DNA from 2 places in the Streptomyces sp. NPDC003635 genome. Region 1 is predicted to be linked to the other one. Evidence: riboswitches for the same ligand, from Rfam matches in the RefSeq annotation. Region 1 holds a riboswitch; the other holds the start of a gene.
The links. A riboswitch is a leader RNA that binds a small molecule or an ion and turns the genes downstream of it on or off. The one in region 1 is predicted to bind ZMP and ZTP.

Region 1 (7,772 bases):
ACGGTGACCGCCTCGGTCAGGGCGATCGCCGCGAGCTCCTTCTCGGTGTAGAAGTGCGCCGACTCCGCCCAGGCCGAGAGCTGGATGATCCGCTCCACGCTCTCCCCGGCCCCGAGCGCGTCCTTGGTGTGCATGTCGAGGCAGAACGCGCACTGGTTGAGCTGCGACGCCCGGATCTTCACCAGCTCCAGCAGCTTCGGGTCCATGCCCCGCCGGGCGGCGGCGTCCAGCCGGACCATGGCCTTGTAGACCTCGGGAACATGCTCGGCCCACTTGAGCCGCTGGGGGTGCTCGGGGGCGTACTCGACGGAGGCGGTGGAAGCGGCGGGGGCGGTGTGATCAGTGGTCGTCGTCATGCCTCGACCCTACGAACCCAGAGGCCCAGGAGTATGGTCCATTTACATGGCGAACACGTGGGCCACTTCCTCGGCGCTGGGCATCGACCTCCACCTGGAGCCGGCCACCGGACCGGGGCTGCGCCGGGGCCTCACCGACGCCCTTCGCGAGGCGGTCCGCACCGGACGGCTGGCCCCCGGCACCCGGCTGCCGTCCTCCCGCTCCCTCGCCGCCGACCTCGGCATCGCCCGCAACACCGTCGCCGACGCCTACGCCGACCTCGTCGCCGAGGGCTGGCTCACCGCCCGCCAGGGCTCGGGCACCCGCGTCGCCGAGGGCCGCTCCACCCCTCCCACGACCGCCACTCCGGCCCGCCGCACCAGCCCCGGCCCCACCCACGACCTCGCCGCGGGCCGCCCCGACCTCTCCGCCTTCCCCCGTACCGAGTGGCTCAAGGCGGCCCGCCGAGCCCTGACCGCAGCTCCCCACGACGTCCTCGGCTACGGCGACCCCCGCGGCCGGATCGAGCTGCGCACCGCCCTCGCCACCTATCTCTCCCGGGCGAGAGGCGTCCGTGCCGACCCCGAACGCATCGTCGTGTGCGCGGGATTCGCCCACGGCCTGCGCCTCCTCGGCACGGTCCTGCGAGCCCGCGGCGCACGAACGATCGCCGTCGAGTCCTACGGACTCCCCGAGCACCGCAAGGTGCTGACCGGGACGGGCCTCGCGACCACCCCGCTCCCCTTCGACGAACTCGGCACGGATCCGGGCGCGTCGGCGGACGCAGGCGCGGTCCTGCTCACCCCCGCCCACCAGTTCCCGATGGGCGCCGTACTCCACCGCGCCCGGCGCGCCGCCGTCGTGGACTGGGCCCGGCGCACCGGTGGCCTGATCCTGGAGGACGACTACGACGGCGAGTTCCGCTACGACCGCCAGCCCGTCGGCGCCCTCCAGGGCCTGGACCCCGAGCACGTCGTCTACCTCGGCACCGCCAGCAAGTCCCTGGCCCCCGGACTGCGACTGGCCTGGCTGGTCCTGCCGCCGCACCTGGTGGAGGCGGTGACCGCGGCCAAGGGCGACGTGGACACCTGCGGGGTGCTCGACCAGCTGACCCTGGCCGAGTTCCTCACCCACGGCGCCTACGACCGTCACGTCCGCGCCTCCCGCCTCCGCTATCGGCGACGCCGCGACGCCCTGATCACCGCCCTCACCGAACGCGCCCCGGACGTGCGGGTCACCGGTATCGCGGCCGGCCTGCACGCCGTCCTGTGCCTGCCGCCCGGCACCGAGGCCTCGGTCGTCCAAGCCGCCCACTGGCAGGGGCTGTTCCTGCACGGCCTGGCGTACTTCCGCCACGAACAGGCCTGCGCCGACCCTCTCGACGCACTCGTCGTCGGCTACGCCACCCCGCCCGACCACGCATGGTCGGGGGCCCTCGAAGCCCTGTGCAGGGTGCTGCCGTAAGGTGATCGCCCAGCCGAGGGACACGGGGAGAGAACGGCAATGGCACAGACGAAGCGTCGGCTGCGGTCCAGCACGGTGGTGCTCGGCGGTATGGGAGTCGTCGCGGCGGCACTGACCTCCTGCGGTTCCGAGCCCGACCGCCGCTGCGTCGACCGGGACAGCTACACCTGGGACGGCTACAAGGTCATCGCGGACAAGAACTGCAAGTCCGGCTCCTCGGGCTCCTCCGGCTCGTCGTACGGCAAGAGCGGCAAGAAGAAGACCGGCGGTGGCTCCGACGCGGCCTGGTACTACGACGCCGAAGTCGACGGCGGCCGCGCCGACTACGGCACCTTCAGCCGCAGCGAGGCCGTCGACCGCGGCGGATTCGGCTGCTCCGGCTCCGGCAGCGGCGGCGGCTGAGACCCTCGGGACGCACCCCCATGGAACGCCGCACCATCGCCCCCCGCCCCGACTGGCAGCACACCGTCGAGGAACAGGGGTTGATCTACCCGCTCACCCGCTACCCCGACGACTCCCTGCGCCCGTACTGGGACGAGAGCGCCTACTACGTCTTCTCGCTGGAGGAGGTCGAGGCGCTGGAGGAGGTCGTCGAGGAACTGCACCGCATGTGCCTGCGGGCGGCGGACCACATCATCACCTCCGGGCGCCTCGCCGACCTCGGCATCACCGACCCGCGCGTGGCGGAAGCGGTCACCGAGGCCTGGCACCGCCGCGCCGAACTGCCCTCCGTCTACGGCCGCTTCGACCTGCGCTACGACGGCCGCGGCCCGGCGAAGCTGCTGGAGTACAACGCCGACACCCCCACCTCCCTGGTCGAGGCCGCCTCCCCGCAGTGGTTCTGGATGGAGGAGCGCTTCCCCGGCGCCGACCAGTGGAACTCCCTGCACGAACGCCTGGTCGCCGCCTGGAAGAAGCAGGCCGCCCTCCTCCCGCCCGGCAGCCCCCTGTACTTCGCGCACTCCTCCGCCGACGAACTCGGCGAGGACCTCATGACGGTCGCCTACCTCAAGGAAACCGCCGAGCAGGCCGGCCTGGACACCGACTGGATCTCCATGGAGGAGATCGGCTGGGACCGCCTCTCGGGCCGGTTCGTCGACAACCGGCTCCGCTTCATCCGCAGCTGCTTCAAGCTCTACCCCTGGGAGTGGCTCACCACCGACCGCTTCGCCGGTCACGTCCTGGACACCCTCGACAACGGCGGCGGCACGGGGACGACCCTGTGGATCGAGCCGGCCTGGAAGATGCTCCTGTCCAACAAGGCCCTGCTGGCCATCCTCTGGGAGCTCTACCCGGGCCACCCCAACCTCCTCCCGGCCCACCTCGACGGCCCGCGCGACCTCGCCCGCACCACCGGCTACGTCGCCAAACCCCTGCTGGGCCGCGAAGGCGCGGGCGTGACCGTCCACGAACCGGGTGCCGACCCCGTCATCCGCGACGAGCCCTGCTGCTACCAGGAGCTGGCGCCGCTGCCCGACTTCGACGGCAACCGGGTCGTCCTCGGCGCCTGGGTCGTCGAGGACGAGTCGGCGGGCCTGGGCATCCGCGAGTCCGGGGGACTGGTCACGGACGAGTACGCGCGCTTCCTCCCGCACGTGATCCTCTGAGGCCGGTACGGCGCACGTGATCCTCCGGTACGGCTCGATCCATGCCCGGGTCGACCCGATCGGCTACAGCCCCAGTACGAAACGGAGTTGGGCGAGCCCCCAGTCCAGGTCCTCCTTGCCGATCACCAGCGGCGGGGCGATCCGGACCGTGGCGCCATGGGTGTCCTTCACCAGCACACCCCGGTCCATCAGCTTCTCCGACACCTCACGCCCGGTGCCGTAGCGCGGTGCGATGTCAACGCCCGCCCACAGTCCCCGCCCCCGCACCGCCGTGACACGGCCGGTGTCGGCCAGCGCGGTCAGCTCCCGGTGCAGATGATCACCCAGCTCCGCCGAACGCGCCTGGAACTCGCCCGTCCGCAACATCGCGATCACCTCCAGCGCCACCGCACAGGCCAGTGGGTTCCCGCCGAACGTCGAGCCGTGCTCCCCGGGTCCGAACACCCCCAGCACCTCGGCCGAGGACACCACCGCCGACACCGGCACCACCCCGCCCCCGAGCGCCTTGCCCAGCACGTACATGTCCGGCACGACCCCCTCGTGCTCACACGCGAACGTCCGCCCCGTCCGCCCGAGCCCCGACTGGATCTCATCGGCCACGAAGAGCACGTTCCGCTCCCGGGCCAGCTGCCGCACCGCCGCCAGATAGCCGGACGGCGGCACCAGTACCCCCGCCTCGCCCTGGATCGGCTCCAGCAGCACCGCCACCGTGTTCTCGCTCAGCGCCGAACGCATCGCCGTCAGATCCCCGTACGGCACGATCTCGAACCCCGGTGTGTACGGCCCGAAGTCCGCCCGCGCCTCCGGGTCCGTGGAGAAGCTGATCAGGGTCGTCGTCCGACCGTGGAAGTTGTTGCCCGCGACCACGATCTTCGCCATCTCCGCGGGCACGCCCTTGACCCGGTAGCCCCACTTGCGGGCCGTCTTCACCGCGGTCTCCACCGCCTCCGCGCCCGTGTTCATCGGCAGCACCATCTCCATGCCGCACAACTGCGCCAGCTGCTCGCAGAACGCGGCGTACCGGTCGTGATGAAACGCCCGCGACGTCAGCGTCACCCGTTCCAGCTGCGCCTTCGCCGCCTCGACGATCCGCCGGTTGCGGTGCCCGAAGTTGAGGGCCGAGTAGCCGGCGAGCAGATCCAGATAGCGCCGCCCCTCCACATCCGTCATCCAAGCCCCGTCGGCCGACGCGACGACGACCGGCAGCGGCGCGTAGTTGTGCGCACCGTGCGCCTCGGCCGCGGCGATGAGGGTTTCCGTAGTGGTCACGGCACCTCCAGAAGACACCCGAAGACAAGCGGGACCCCCTTCCTATCCTTGCTCGGATGGTGGACGCGGGACCTTCACCCGACGGCGCGCCCGGTAGGCTGACCAGCGGGCCGTGACTGGCGCGCTGGGATGGGACCGACCATCGGGGAGCGGCCCGGTCGTGACTGTGTGCCGTGCGCCTGGGCCGAACCGTGAACGCTGAACGCCACGCCGTCCGGAGGCCGACTTGTCCGAGCAGCCCCTGTCCAACGAATCCACCGCCTTCCGCGCCGCCCTCGACGTCATCCGCGCCGTGGAGCCGCGGGTCGCCGACGCCATCGGCCAGGAGGTCCACGACCAGCGCGAGATGCTCAAGCTGATCGCCTCCGAGAACTACGCCTCCCCGGCCACTCTGCTGGCGATGGGCAACTGGTTCAGCGACAAGTACGCCGAGGGCACGATCGGCCGCCGCTTCTACGCCGGCTGCCGCAATGTCGACACCGTCGAATCCCTCGCCGCCGAACACGCCAAGGAGCTTTTCGGCGCCCGCCACGCCTACGTCCAGCCGCACTCCGGAATCGACGCCAACCTCGTCGCCTTCTGGTCCGTCCTCGCCGCCCGCGTCGAGGCCCCCGCCCTGGAGAAGGCAGGCGTCCGCCAGGTCAACGACCTCTCCGACGCCGACTGGGCCGAGCTGCGCCAGGCCTTCGGCAACCAGCGCATGCTCGGCATGTCCCTGGACGCCGGCGGCCACCTCACCCACGGCTTCCGTCCGAACATCTCCGGCAAGATGTTCGACCAGCGCTCCTACGGCACCGACCCGGCCACCGGCCTCCTGGACTACGACGCCCTGCGCGCCTCCGCCCGGGAGTTCAAGCCGCTGATCATCGTCGCCGGGTACTCCGCCTATCCCCGTCTGGTGAACTTCCGGATCATGCGGGAGATCGCCGACGAGGTCGGCGCGACCCTCATGGTCGACATGGCCCACTTCGCGGGCCTGGTCGCAGGCAAGGTCCTCACCGGCGACTTCGACCCGGTCCCGCACGCCCAGATCGTCACCACCACCACCCACAAGTCGCTGCGCGGCCCGCGCGGCGGCATGGTCCTGTGCGACGACTCCCTCAAGGACCAGGTCGACCGAGGCTGCCCCATGGTCCTCGGCGGCCCGCTCCCGCACGTCATGGCCGCCAAGGCCGTCGCCCTCGCCGAGGCCCGGCAGCCCTCCTTCCGGGACTACGCCCAGCGCATCGTCGACAACTCCCAGGCCCTCGCCGAGGGCCTGATGCGCCGGGGCGCCACCCTGGTGACGGGCGGCACGGACAACCACCTCAACCTGATCGACGTGGCCACCTCCTACGGCCTGACCGGCCGCCAGGCCGAGGCCGCGCTCCTGGAGTCCGGCATCGTCACCAACCGCAACGCCATCCCGGCCGACCCCAACGGCGCCTGGTACACCTCCGGCATCCGCATCGGCACCCCCGCCCTGACGACCCGCGGTCTCGGCACCGCCGAGATGGACGAGGTCGCCGGCCTCATCGACCGCGTCCTCACCACCACCGAGGCCGGCACCACCAAGTCCGGTGCCCCCTCCAAGGCCGCCCACGTCCTGGACGCGAAGATCGCGGACGAGATCTCCCGCCGGGCGACCGACCTGGTGGCCGGCTTCCCGCTGTACCCGGAGATCGACCTCGGCTGATCAACGCCCTGTTGAGTTGTCAAGGAGCAGCGATTCCCAGGATGACTCTCAAAGATCGATGAGCTGCTGACGCGGCCCCTCCCGCGGCGGTCCGGCACCCGGCCGGGCCGCCGCGCGGCGTATCGCGAGCGTGCCGCCCACCCCGGCCGCGAAGCCCACGGCCAGACCCGGCAGCGCCCACCACACGGCGTCCTCCGCCGGCGCCGGGCCGTCGGCCCCGGCCAAGGCGTGGGCACTCGGTTCGCCCAGTACTCCGGCCCGGTCGAGGTGCTCGAAGACCGAGCGGGGTGCCCGGTGCCAGCGGATGTCGTCGTCCTCCACCTCCGGCGCCGGATCCGAGCGCACCCACGGTGTGCCGTCCGCCGCGACCAGCAGCTGGTCCTGCCGCTCGACGGCCACGTCCCCACCCGGCGCCCGATGCGTCATGGGCCGCCCGCCCACCCCCGTCAGCCCCCACACCACCGTGATCCGCACCGGCGGATGGCGACCCTCGACCCAGGCCTCGGGCACCCGCTCCGTCCCCGTGTACATCGGCTCCAGCAGCTGCCACAGCCGGGCGAACCGCGGCTCCCCGGACCGCACCGAGGTCGGCTGCCCGACACCCCCACCGACCACCATCGCCAGGTCCGGTGCCTCCGTCGCGGCCCCCGCACCGCCCCCCTCCGCCTCGACCGCCCCGGCTGCCGCCGCCCCTCCGACCAGCACCAGCCCCACCGCTCCCAGCAGCACGAGCCGTGCCGCCGTTCGCCCCCTTCGGACCCTCATCCGTCCCCTCACCCTCCCCTGCCTCCCCCGCCGATCGCATCCGTGACTCACACGTCCCGCAGCTCCTGCCGAGGCCCCGGTTCCCCCCGACCGCCCAGCCGCAACCGTGCGGCGAAGGGCCGCAGGACCAGCGCCAGCGCCGCTCCCGCCGCACCCCCTGCCAGGGCCCACCACCAGCCGGTGTCGTCGTCCGACCGCGCTGTCGCCGTGCTCCGGGGCGCGGGCGGGGTTTCCGCCCCGGTCGCCTCGGCCGGAGCTTCCGCCGCCGCGTCGTCGCGATACACGTCCCGCAGGGAGAAGGCGGACAGGTCCTCCCCGGAGCCGGGGCGCTCCAGCAGGTCCAGGTCGGAGAGCAGGGCGCGGATGGGTCCGGGGTCCGCGGCGCGGTGCCAGCTGGGGGTCGTCGGATCGGCGGGGATCATCGCCCGGCGCATCCAGACGTCCTCGCCCTCGCTGACCGGGAAGATCCAGTCGATCCGCCAGGGGCTGCTGTCATGGATGAGCCAGGTGAGGGTGATCCGAAGGTCGGCCCGCACGCCCTCGGGCGGCGCCCGGAAAGAGCCCGCCCTGAGGAGGGAGTCCAGCCGGCCGTACTCCCGGTCCGAGTAGTACAGCCCTGCCGTCCGACCGGTCTCCGGCGAGACCAGGAACACGCT
Region 2 (7,772 bases), on a different contig from region 1:
ATCAGCGGTAACCGGTGGTGTCGGCGGGCTTGCCGGCGTCCTGGACCTCGACCAGGTACCGCCAGGCGTCCGGACGGCTGCCGTCGAGGTCGGTGAAGCCGTACTCCTGGGCCAGGGCGCCGCTGGACAGGGAGCCGCCGTTGAAGCGGGCCACGTCGGGGTCGGCGGCCAGGGCGGCGACGGCGCGCCCGACGTAGCGAGGGGTCTCCGAGATCGCAAAGTGCGGGACCTTGTCGAGGGCGTCGCGCCAGTTGTCCTCGCGCACCCCGTAGGTGTCGAGCATCATCTCCGAGCGGAGCCAACCCGGCGTGAGGGCGAGGGCGGTCGCGCCGCGCGGGCCGAGTTCATGGCCGAGGGAGAAGGCCATGCGCAGGACGGACGCCTTGGCGAGGTCGTAGAAGAAGGAGGCCCGGTAGCGGGTGCGGTTGTAGTCGTCGGTGCCGTCGGTCATCTCCACGACCAGCCCGCCCGGGTGGCGCAGGAGCAGGGGCAGGGCGTAGTGACTGGTGATCGCGTGCGTCTCGACGGCCAGGCGCAGCAGCCTCAGCCCCTTGTCGAGGTCGTGCTCCCAGACCGGGGTGTCCCAGCCGAAGAGCTTCTCGCCGCCCCACACGTCGTTGACGAGCACGTCGAGGCGGCCCTGCTCGTCGGCGACACGCTCCACCAGCGCGCGCACCTGGTCGGGTTCCAGATGGTCGGTGGGCACGGCGATCCCCTGGCCGCCCGCCTCCGTGACGAGCTCGGCGGTGTCCTCGATGGTCTCCGGGCGGTCGTACTCCGAACGGCGCTCGCGGGTGGTGCGACCGGTGACGTAGACGGTGGCACCGGCGGCGCCGAGCTCCACGGCGATCCCCCGGCCGGCTCCGCGGGTGGCGCCGGCGACGAGGGCGACCTTGTCCTTCAAGGGCTGTGACGACATGTGCGGCCTTTCGTGAGGTGGCTTTCCGGTACCACCTTCTCGGCTAAGCCGGACACCTTCTGTCGGGATTCGGCGGGGAGGGGAAGACCGTCCGGAGGAGACCCGGGCCTGGTTCGGCTCCTGGTGGGAGCTGTACGGGCGGGAGCGCTGAAACCAGGCCGGGCGGGAGGCTCGTTCAGTGGCCCCGGGCGATCCACTCCTCCAGGTGCGGCGCCTCCGCGCCGATGGTCGTGGCGTCGCCGTGGCCCGTGAGGACCTTCGTCTCCGGTGGGAGGGTGAGCAGGCGGTCGCGGATGGAGTCGATGATCGTCGGGAAGTGGGAGAAGGAGCGGCCGGTGGCGCCGGGGCCGCCCTTGAAGAGGGTGTCGCCGGTGAAGACGGCGCCCAGTCCGGGGTCGTACAGGCAGACCGCTCCGGGCGCGTGGCCGGGCGTGTGCAGGACCCTGAGATCGGCGCCGGCGGCCTCGATGACCTGGCCGTCCAGGAGGTGGGCGTCCGGGTCTCGGTCGGGGTGGGTCTGCTTCCACAGCGCGAGGTCGTCGGGATGCAGCCAGATGGTGGCACCGGTGCGCTCGGCGAGGGCGGGCGCGGCGTCGATGTGGTCGTTGTGGGCGTGGGTGCACACGATGGCCGTCAGGCGGCGGTCGCCTACGGCCTCGGCGATGGCGTCCGCGTCGTGGGCGGCGTCGATGACGACGACCTCGTGGTCGTCGCCGACGAGCCACACGTTGTTGTCGACGTCCCAGGTGCCGCCGTCGAGGCTGAACTGCCCCGAGGTGACGAGTCGTTCGATGCGCGCGGCCATCACAGCACCACCACCGAACGCAGCACGTCACCCTGGTGCATCCGCTCGAACGCCTTCTCCACCTCGTCCAGCGCGATCGTCTCGGTCACGAACGCCTCCAGGTCCAGGCGACCTTGCAGATGCAGGTCGATCAGCATCGGGAAGTCTCGGGAGGGCAGACAGTCCCCGTACCAGGACGACTTGAGCGCGCCGCCGCGGCCGAAGACGTCCAGCAGCGGCAGTTCCAGCTTCATCTCGGGGGTCGGGACGCCGACCAGGACGACCGTTCCGGCCAAGTCGCGGGCGTAGAAGGCCTGTTCGTACGTCTCCGGGCGGCCGACCGCCTCGATGACGACGTCCGCCCCGAAGCCGCCCGTCAGCTCGCGGATCGCCTCGACGGCGTCCGCCGTACGGGAGTTCACGGTGTGGGTGGCGCCCATGGCGCGGGCCTTGTCCAGCTTGCGGTCGTCGATGTCGACAGCGATGATCTTCGCGGCGCCCGCCAGCCGAGAGCCGGCCACCGCCGCGTCGCCGACGCCACCGCAGCCGATGACCGCGACCGTGTCGCCCCGGCCCACGTTCCCGGTGTTGATCGCGGCGCCGATACCGGCCATCACCCCGCACCCCAGCAACCCGGCGACCTGCGCCGAGACGGCCGGGTCGACCTTGGTGCACTGCCCGGCCGCGACCAGCGTCTTCTCCGCGAAGGCGCCGATGCCGAGAGCGGGCGACAACTCGGTGCCGTCCGTCAGGGTCATCTTCTGCCGCGCGTTGTGGGTGTTGAAGCAGTACCAGGGCCGCCCCCGCAGACAGGCACGGCACTGGCCGCACACCGCACGCCAGTTGAGGATGACGAAGTCGCCGGGGGCGACGTCGGTGACGCCGTCGCCGACCGACTCGACGACACCGGCCGCCTCGTGACCGAGCAGGAACGGGAAGTCGTCGTTGATTCCGCCCTGCTTGTAGTGCAGATCGGTGTGGCAGACACCGCAGGCCTGGATGCGGACGACGGCCTCGCCCGGCCCCGGGTCGGGCACGACGATCGTCTCCACCCGGACCGGTTGGTCCTTGCCCGGTGCGATCACGCCGCGTACCTGCTGCGCCATGGTGCTGACCCCTCTTCCTAGGCCGGTGTACGTCTTCTCGACCCTACGCGGGACTGATCGGAAACGGCAGCCGACGCGGAAAGCGGTTCAGGCCCTCAGCACCTGCTCCAGCGAGGTGGCGGGGCGGCCGGTCAGCTCCTCGATCGCGCTGGTCACCCCGGCCAGGGAGCCGTCGGCGATGGCGGTGTAGGTGGAGACCCAGGCGTCGAGCTGCCAGTCGGGCGCGCCGTAGCCCTTGCGGGAGGCGTAGGCCTCCTCGACCGTCTCCGGGAGGTACGAGACGGTGCGTCCGGTGACGGCGGCGATGGTGGCCGCGATGTCGATGAGGCCGAGCGCCTCCGGGCCGGTCAGTTCGTAGGTGCGCCCGGCGTGCTCGGCCGGGTCGCGCAGGACCGCGACGGCGGCATCGGCGATGTCGTCCTGGGCGACCACGGCGGCCCGCCCGGCGCCCGCGGGGCCGCGGATGACGCCGTCCTCCCCGACCAGGGCGGGCATGAAGTCCGCGTACAGGTTGTCCCGCAGGAAGGTGAACGGCACGCCGCTGGCACGCAGATGCTGTTCGGTGTGCCAGTGGTCGCGGGCCAGGGTGAAGGTCGCGTCGGGGGCGGCGCCGTAGAAGGAGATGTACACCAGGTGCGCGACCCCGGCCGCGGCGGCAGCGTCGATGAAGGCGCGGTGGTGCTCGACGCGGTCGGGGGTCTCCGAGGCGGAGACCATCAGGACGCGGTCGGTGGGGCGCAGGGCGCGGACGACGGCGTCGTGGTCGTCGTAGGCGCCGGACACGGCGGTGGCGCGCGGCAGTTCGGGGGCTCTGGACGGGGTGCGGACCAGGAGGGTCTGGGGGATTCCGGCGGCGGCCAGTCGGCGGGCGATACGTCCGCCCAGGCGTCCGGAGGCGCCGGTGACGGCGTAGGTGGGCTCGGCCATGGCGGGCTCCTTGCTGGGGTGCGGGGGTCGGCTGTCGATCCGTATCAGACGTGTGTGCGGTCGTCGGGGGTGACACGCGCTAGCGCAACGGCCCCGCGCGGGGCGCCCGGGGGCCGTGGCGCGGGGCGGCCCCCGGGCTGAGTTCCAGCAGGCGGACCACGCGGTAGCGGTGCGGGCGCAACGGCTCGTAGAACGCCTCGATCTCGTGCTCCGCCAGGGGCCGCCCCAGGAGCGCCACGCCCGTCATCGTGCCGAGGTGGTAGTCGCCCAGGGGCAGCGCGTCCGCGTCACCCAGGGCCCGGTGGCCGACCTGGGCGGCGGTCCAGACGCCGACGCCGGGCAGCTTCGCCAGGACGTCGTACGCCCGTTCGGGATCGCCGGCGCAGCGGTCGAGCCATACGGCATGGCGGGCCGCCTCGACGAGGGTGGCGGAGCGGTGCAGGTCCACGCCCGCCCGGCGCCACTCCCAGCTGGGGACGGTCCGCCAGATCTCCGGGGGCGGGGGTACCCGCATGCCGTCGGGGGCGGGGCCGGGCGGCGGCTCCCCGTACTTGTGGACCAGGCGGGCGAAGGAGGCGGCGGCGTCCAGGCCGACGACCCGCTGTTCGAGGACCGCGGGCACAAGGGCCTCGAACAGCCGTCCGGTGCAGGGGATCCGCAGGCCGGGCAGGCGGCGCACGGCCCCGCGCAGCACGGGGTGCGCGGGCCGGAACAGTTCAGGCCGGTCGCCCTCGCCGAGTTCACGCCGGACGGAGTCGGCGAGCTCGGCCGCGCCGGGTCCCCAGACGTCGACGCCGAGGTCGTCCAGGCGGTGCTGGCGGATGCGGTAGGTGACCGCTCCGGAGGCGGTGCGCGCGACGCGCCACACGGTGCCGTCGGCTTCGACCCGGTGCGTGGGGTCGTAGGAGCCGCGGCGCAGACTGGACAGGGTCAGCCGCGCGTCCACGGGAAAACCGGGCCGCCAGCGCACGGACCGGTCCGGAGGCTGCCGCATGCCTCCCACCCTCCCGGAAACACCGAGGGGCCGCCCGGCGGTCCGGGCGGCCCCTCGGTGCGGGGGGACGGCGGGTCAGTACTCGATGCCGGGGAGCAGACCCGTCACCGGGGCGACCATGTCGGTGACCTGGTGCAGCTGGTTCAGCTCGTGCACCCGGTTGAGCTCGTTCAGCTGCGCCGAAGGCTTCGGCATGGCCGCCTTGTGCGCTTCCGGGATGTCGCTCACGGTCAGCGAGTCGAGCATGCGGATCGGGCTGAGGTTCGCGCCGGGGGCGGCCTCCGCCTCGGCCGCGCTCGCCAGCGGCGCGGCGAGGCCGGTGACCGAGGCGGCCAGACCGACGGCGGCGACGATACGTCGAGTTGAGATCATGTTTGGAGCAACGCCGACGGGCCCCCGCCGGACACGGCCGCCGGGCCCGGCTCACCCGTCAGGCGGACCGCCGCACCGCGCTTGCCGCGCCCGCGAGAACGCCTGACCCGCGCCCGCAAGCCCGCCCCCGACCACACCCGCAGCCTCGCCTCCCCCGCGCCCGCGAGAACGCCCCGGCACACCCGCAAGATCGCCGCAGCCGCGCCGGGAGATCGCCCCCGGCCACATCTGCAGCCTCGCCTCCGCCGCGCCGCGAGCCCCCGTCGACACCCGCAAGATCGCCTCAGTCTCGCCCGCGAGAACGCCTCCAGCCACGCCCTCGGCCTCGCCTCCCCCGCGCCCGCAAGCCCGCCCCCGGCCACACCCGCGGCATTGCCTCCCCCGCGCCCGCGAGATCGCCTCAACGCGCGCCCGTAGAGCCGCCCCGGTCGCGCCCGTAAAGCCGCCCCGCCCGCTGCCGCGAGACCGTCCCCGCCCCGCCCCCAAGGTCGCGCCCGCTGCGCTTGCCGAGGCCGCCGGGGCGGAGGAGCCTCTTAGGTGAGGCCGGCGCGGCACGCTCCCCCGAGGCCGCGGGCCTTCGAGGAGGCAACCATGGGCAGCGCGGCACACCCCGGCTTCGACACCGAAGCCTTGCGCCGGGGCATCGAGGGAGACACGGCGACGACGCTCCTGTCGCTCTACGCGGACGACGCCGAACTGCGCGTCGTGGACCGCAACACCCAGCCCAGCAGTCCCCGGGTCCTGCACGGCCGTGACGAGATCAGCGAGTTGCTGGAGGACGTCTACAGCCGCGACATGACCCACAAACTGGAGCGCTGTGTCGTCGAGGGCGACACCGTCGCCTTCACCGAGTCCTGCCGGTACTCCGACGGGGTACGGGTGCTCGCCGAGTCGATGGCGTCCGTGAAGGACGGCAAGATCGTCGAGCAGACGATGATCCAGGCCTGGGACGAGTAGACGAGTAAAGGAGTCCGTTAGGGTGGGGGCGGGCCGTGACTGGCGCTGAGGTGGAGCACCACCGGGGAGCGGCCTACGCAGAGTCGATGCCGTGCGCCTGGGCGAACCGGAACCAGCCCAGGAGTGGATCATGTCTCAGGCACGGCTCATGGACGGCACGTCCCTCGCCCGCACGATCGTGACGGAGACCGCCGAGCGGGCGGCCCAGCTCACCGAACGCACCGGCACCGCGCCCTGTCTGGCGACGGTGCTGGTCGGCGAGGACCCGGCCTCGGTCACCTACGTCCGGATGAAGCAGAACCGCTGCCGCACGGCCGGCATCGCGTCCCGGCACGTGGCGCTGCCCGCGACCACCACCACCGAGGAACTCGTCGCCGAGCTGCGGAAGCTGTCGGACGACCCCGGCGTGCACGGCATCCTGCTCCAGCACCCGATGGGCGCGCACGTCGACGAGCGGGCCGCGTTCGAGGCGATAGCGCCGGAGAAGGACGTGGACGGCGTCACCTTCGCCTCCTTCGCCACGATGAGCTTCGGCCTGCCGGGCTTCGTGTCCTGCACGCCCGGCGGCATCATGCGGCTGCTGGACGCCTACGACGTCGATCCGTCCGGCAAGCGCGCGGTGGTCGTCGGCCGCAGCGCGATCCTCGGCAAGCCGGCCGGCATGCTGCTGCTCGCCCGGGACGCGACGGTGACGTACTGCCACTCCCGTACGGCGGACCTGTCGGCGGCGGTCCGGGAGGCGGACATCGTGGTCGCCGCCGTGGGGCGGCCCCGGCTGATCCGGGGTCAGGACATCAAGCCCGGCGCGGTCGTCGTCGACGCCGGGTACAACGAGGGGAACGTCGGTGACGTCGACTTCGACTCCGCCGTCGAGCGGGCCTCCCTGATCACCCCGGTGCCGGGCGGTGTGGGTCCGATGACGATCGCCGTCCTGCTGGAGCAGACGGTGACCGCCGCCGCCCGGCAGCTCGGGGTGTGATCAGCGCGTCCAGGCGCGGTACGACATCACGTCACCGGCCCTGACGTCGTACTCGGGCTCCGCCTCGGCGAAGGTGCTCTCGAGCCCGAGGACGGCGCCGGTGGCCGGGTCCAGGATCAGCATGTGGCGGATGCCGGAACCGTCGTACACGTACGCCTGTCCGACCCGCCCGAGCCGGTCGGTGACCCGGCCCACCGGCCTGAGCCCGTCGGCGTCCGCCAGCAGGCGGGTGAGCGCCGCCGACTCCCGGGCGCCGAGCGTCCAGGTGTCCAGCAGCACCCCGACGGCGTCGAGGAGTTGGCCGGTGTCGAGCTCGTTTCCGGTGTACGCGGCCTCCTGGAGGTAGGAGCGCAGGCGGGCGGGGTCGGCGGGCGGCGGTGACTGCGGAGGGGCGTCGCTCCAACTGGGCGGGTAGGTCTGCCTGCTGAGGACGTGGCCGTCGTCGACGAGTTGCCCGTCGTCGGTCAGGACGGGTCGGCCGGGGTGCCCGGGGTCGGTCGCCACGACGAGTTCCGTGTGACTGCCGTCGGCCCGCCACCGCACGAGACGCTCCTCGGGGAGCGTGACCGGCGGCTCGTCCTCGCTCATCCCCAGGCTCCACGACCGCACATGCGTGCCCTTGCGGAGCTTCGGCACACCGTCGGCCGCCGATGCCTGCGCCCTTTCGGCCAGGGTGCGCAGGGTTACGGGGGTGGCGTCGGCCCGCACGACGAGCGGGTGAGGTGCGGCAAGGG

Region 2: it holds a riboswitch for ZMP and ZTP, as region 1 does, so the genes downstream of both, ACWDRW_RS29485 (bifunctional 5,10-methylenetetrahydrofolate dehydrogenase/5,10-methenyltetrahydrofolate cyclohydrolase) here and ACWDRW_RS05540 (glycine hydroxymethyltransferase) in region 1, are expected to answer to the same signal.

Annotation. Positions count from the first base shown of each region.
Region 1 covers NZ_JBSFOK010000004.1:54,925-62,696, forward strand. The annotation lists gene ACWDRW_RS05515 (carboxymuconolactone decarboxylase family protein) at 1-356, opposite strand, end outside; gene pdxR (MocR-like pyridoxine biosynthesis transcription factor PdxR) at 403-1,800, shown strand; gene ACWDRW_RS05525 (hypothetical protein) at 1,840-2,202, shown strand; gene ACWDRW_RS05530 (glutathionylspermidine synthase family protein) at 2,223-3,407, shown strand; gene rocD (ornithine--oxo-acid transaminase) at 3,471-4,676, opposite strand; ZMP/ZTP riboswitch at 4,779-4,868, shown strand; gene ACWDRW_RS05540 (glycine hydroxymethyltransferase) at 4,903-6,351, shown strand; gene ACWDRW_RS05545 (hypothetical protein) at 6,400-7,116, opposite strand; gene ACWDRW_RS05550 (hypothetical protein) at 7,164-7,772, opposite strand, start outside.
Region 2 covers NZ_JBSFOK010000038.1:82,864-90,635, forward strand. The annotation lists gene ACWDRW_RS29445 (hypothetical protein) at 1-11, shown strand, start outside; gene ACWDRW_RS29450 (SDR family oxidoreductase) at 2-919, opposite strand; gene ACWDRW_RS29455 (MBL fold metallo-hydrolase) at 1,095-1,724, opposite strand; gene ACWDRW_RS29460 (S-(hydroxymethyl)mycothiol dehydrogenase) at 1,724-2,809, opposite strand; gene ACWDRW_RS29465 (SDR family oxidoreductase) at 2,897-3,736, opposite strand; gene ACWDRW_RS29470 (DNA-3-methyladenine glycosylase family protein) at 3,816-4,730, opposite strand; gene ACWDRW_RS29475 (hypothetical protein) at 4,806-5,102, opposite strand; gene ACWDRW_RS29480 (nuclear transport factor 2 family protein) at 5,694-6,059, shown strand; ZMP/ZTP riboswitch at 6,085-6,169, shown strand; gene ACWDRW_RS29485 (bifunctional 5,10-methylenetetrahydrofolate dehydrogenase/5,10-methenyltetrahydrofolate cyclohydrolase) at 6,190-7,038, shown strand; gene ACWDRW_RS29490 (CU044_5270 family protein) at 7,039-7,772, opposite strand, start outside.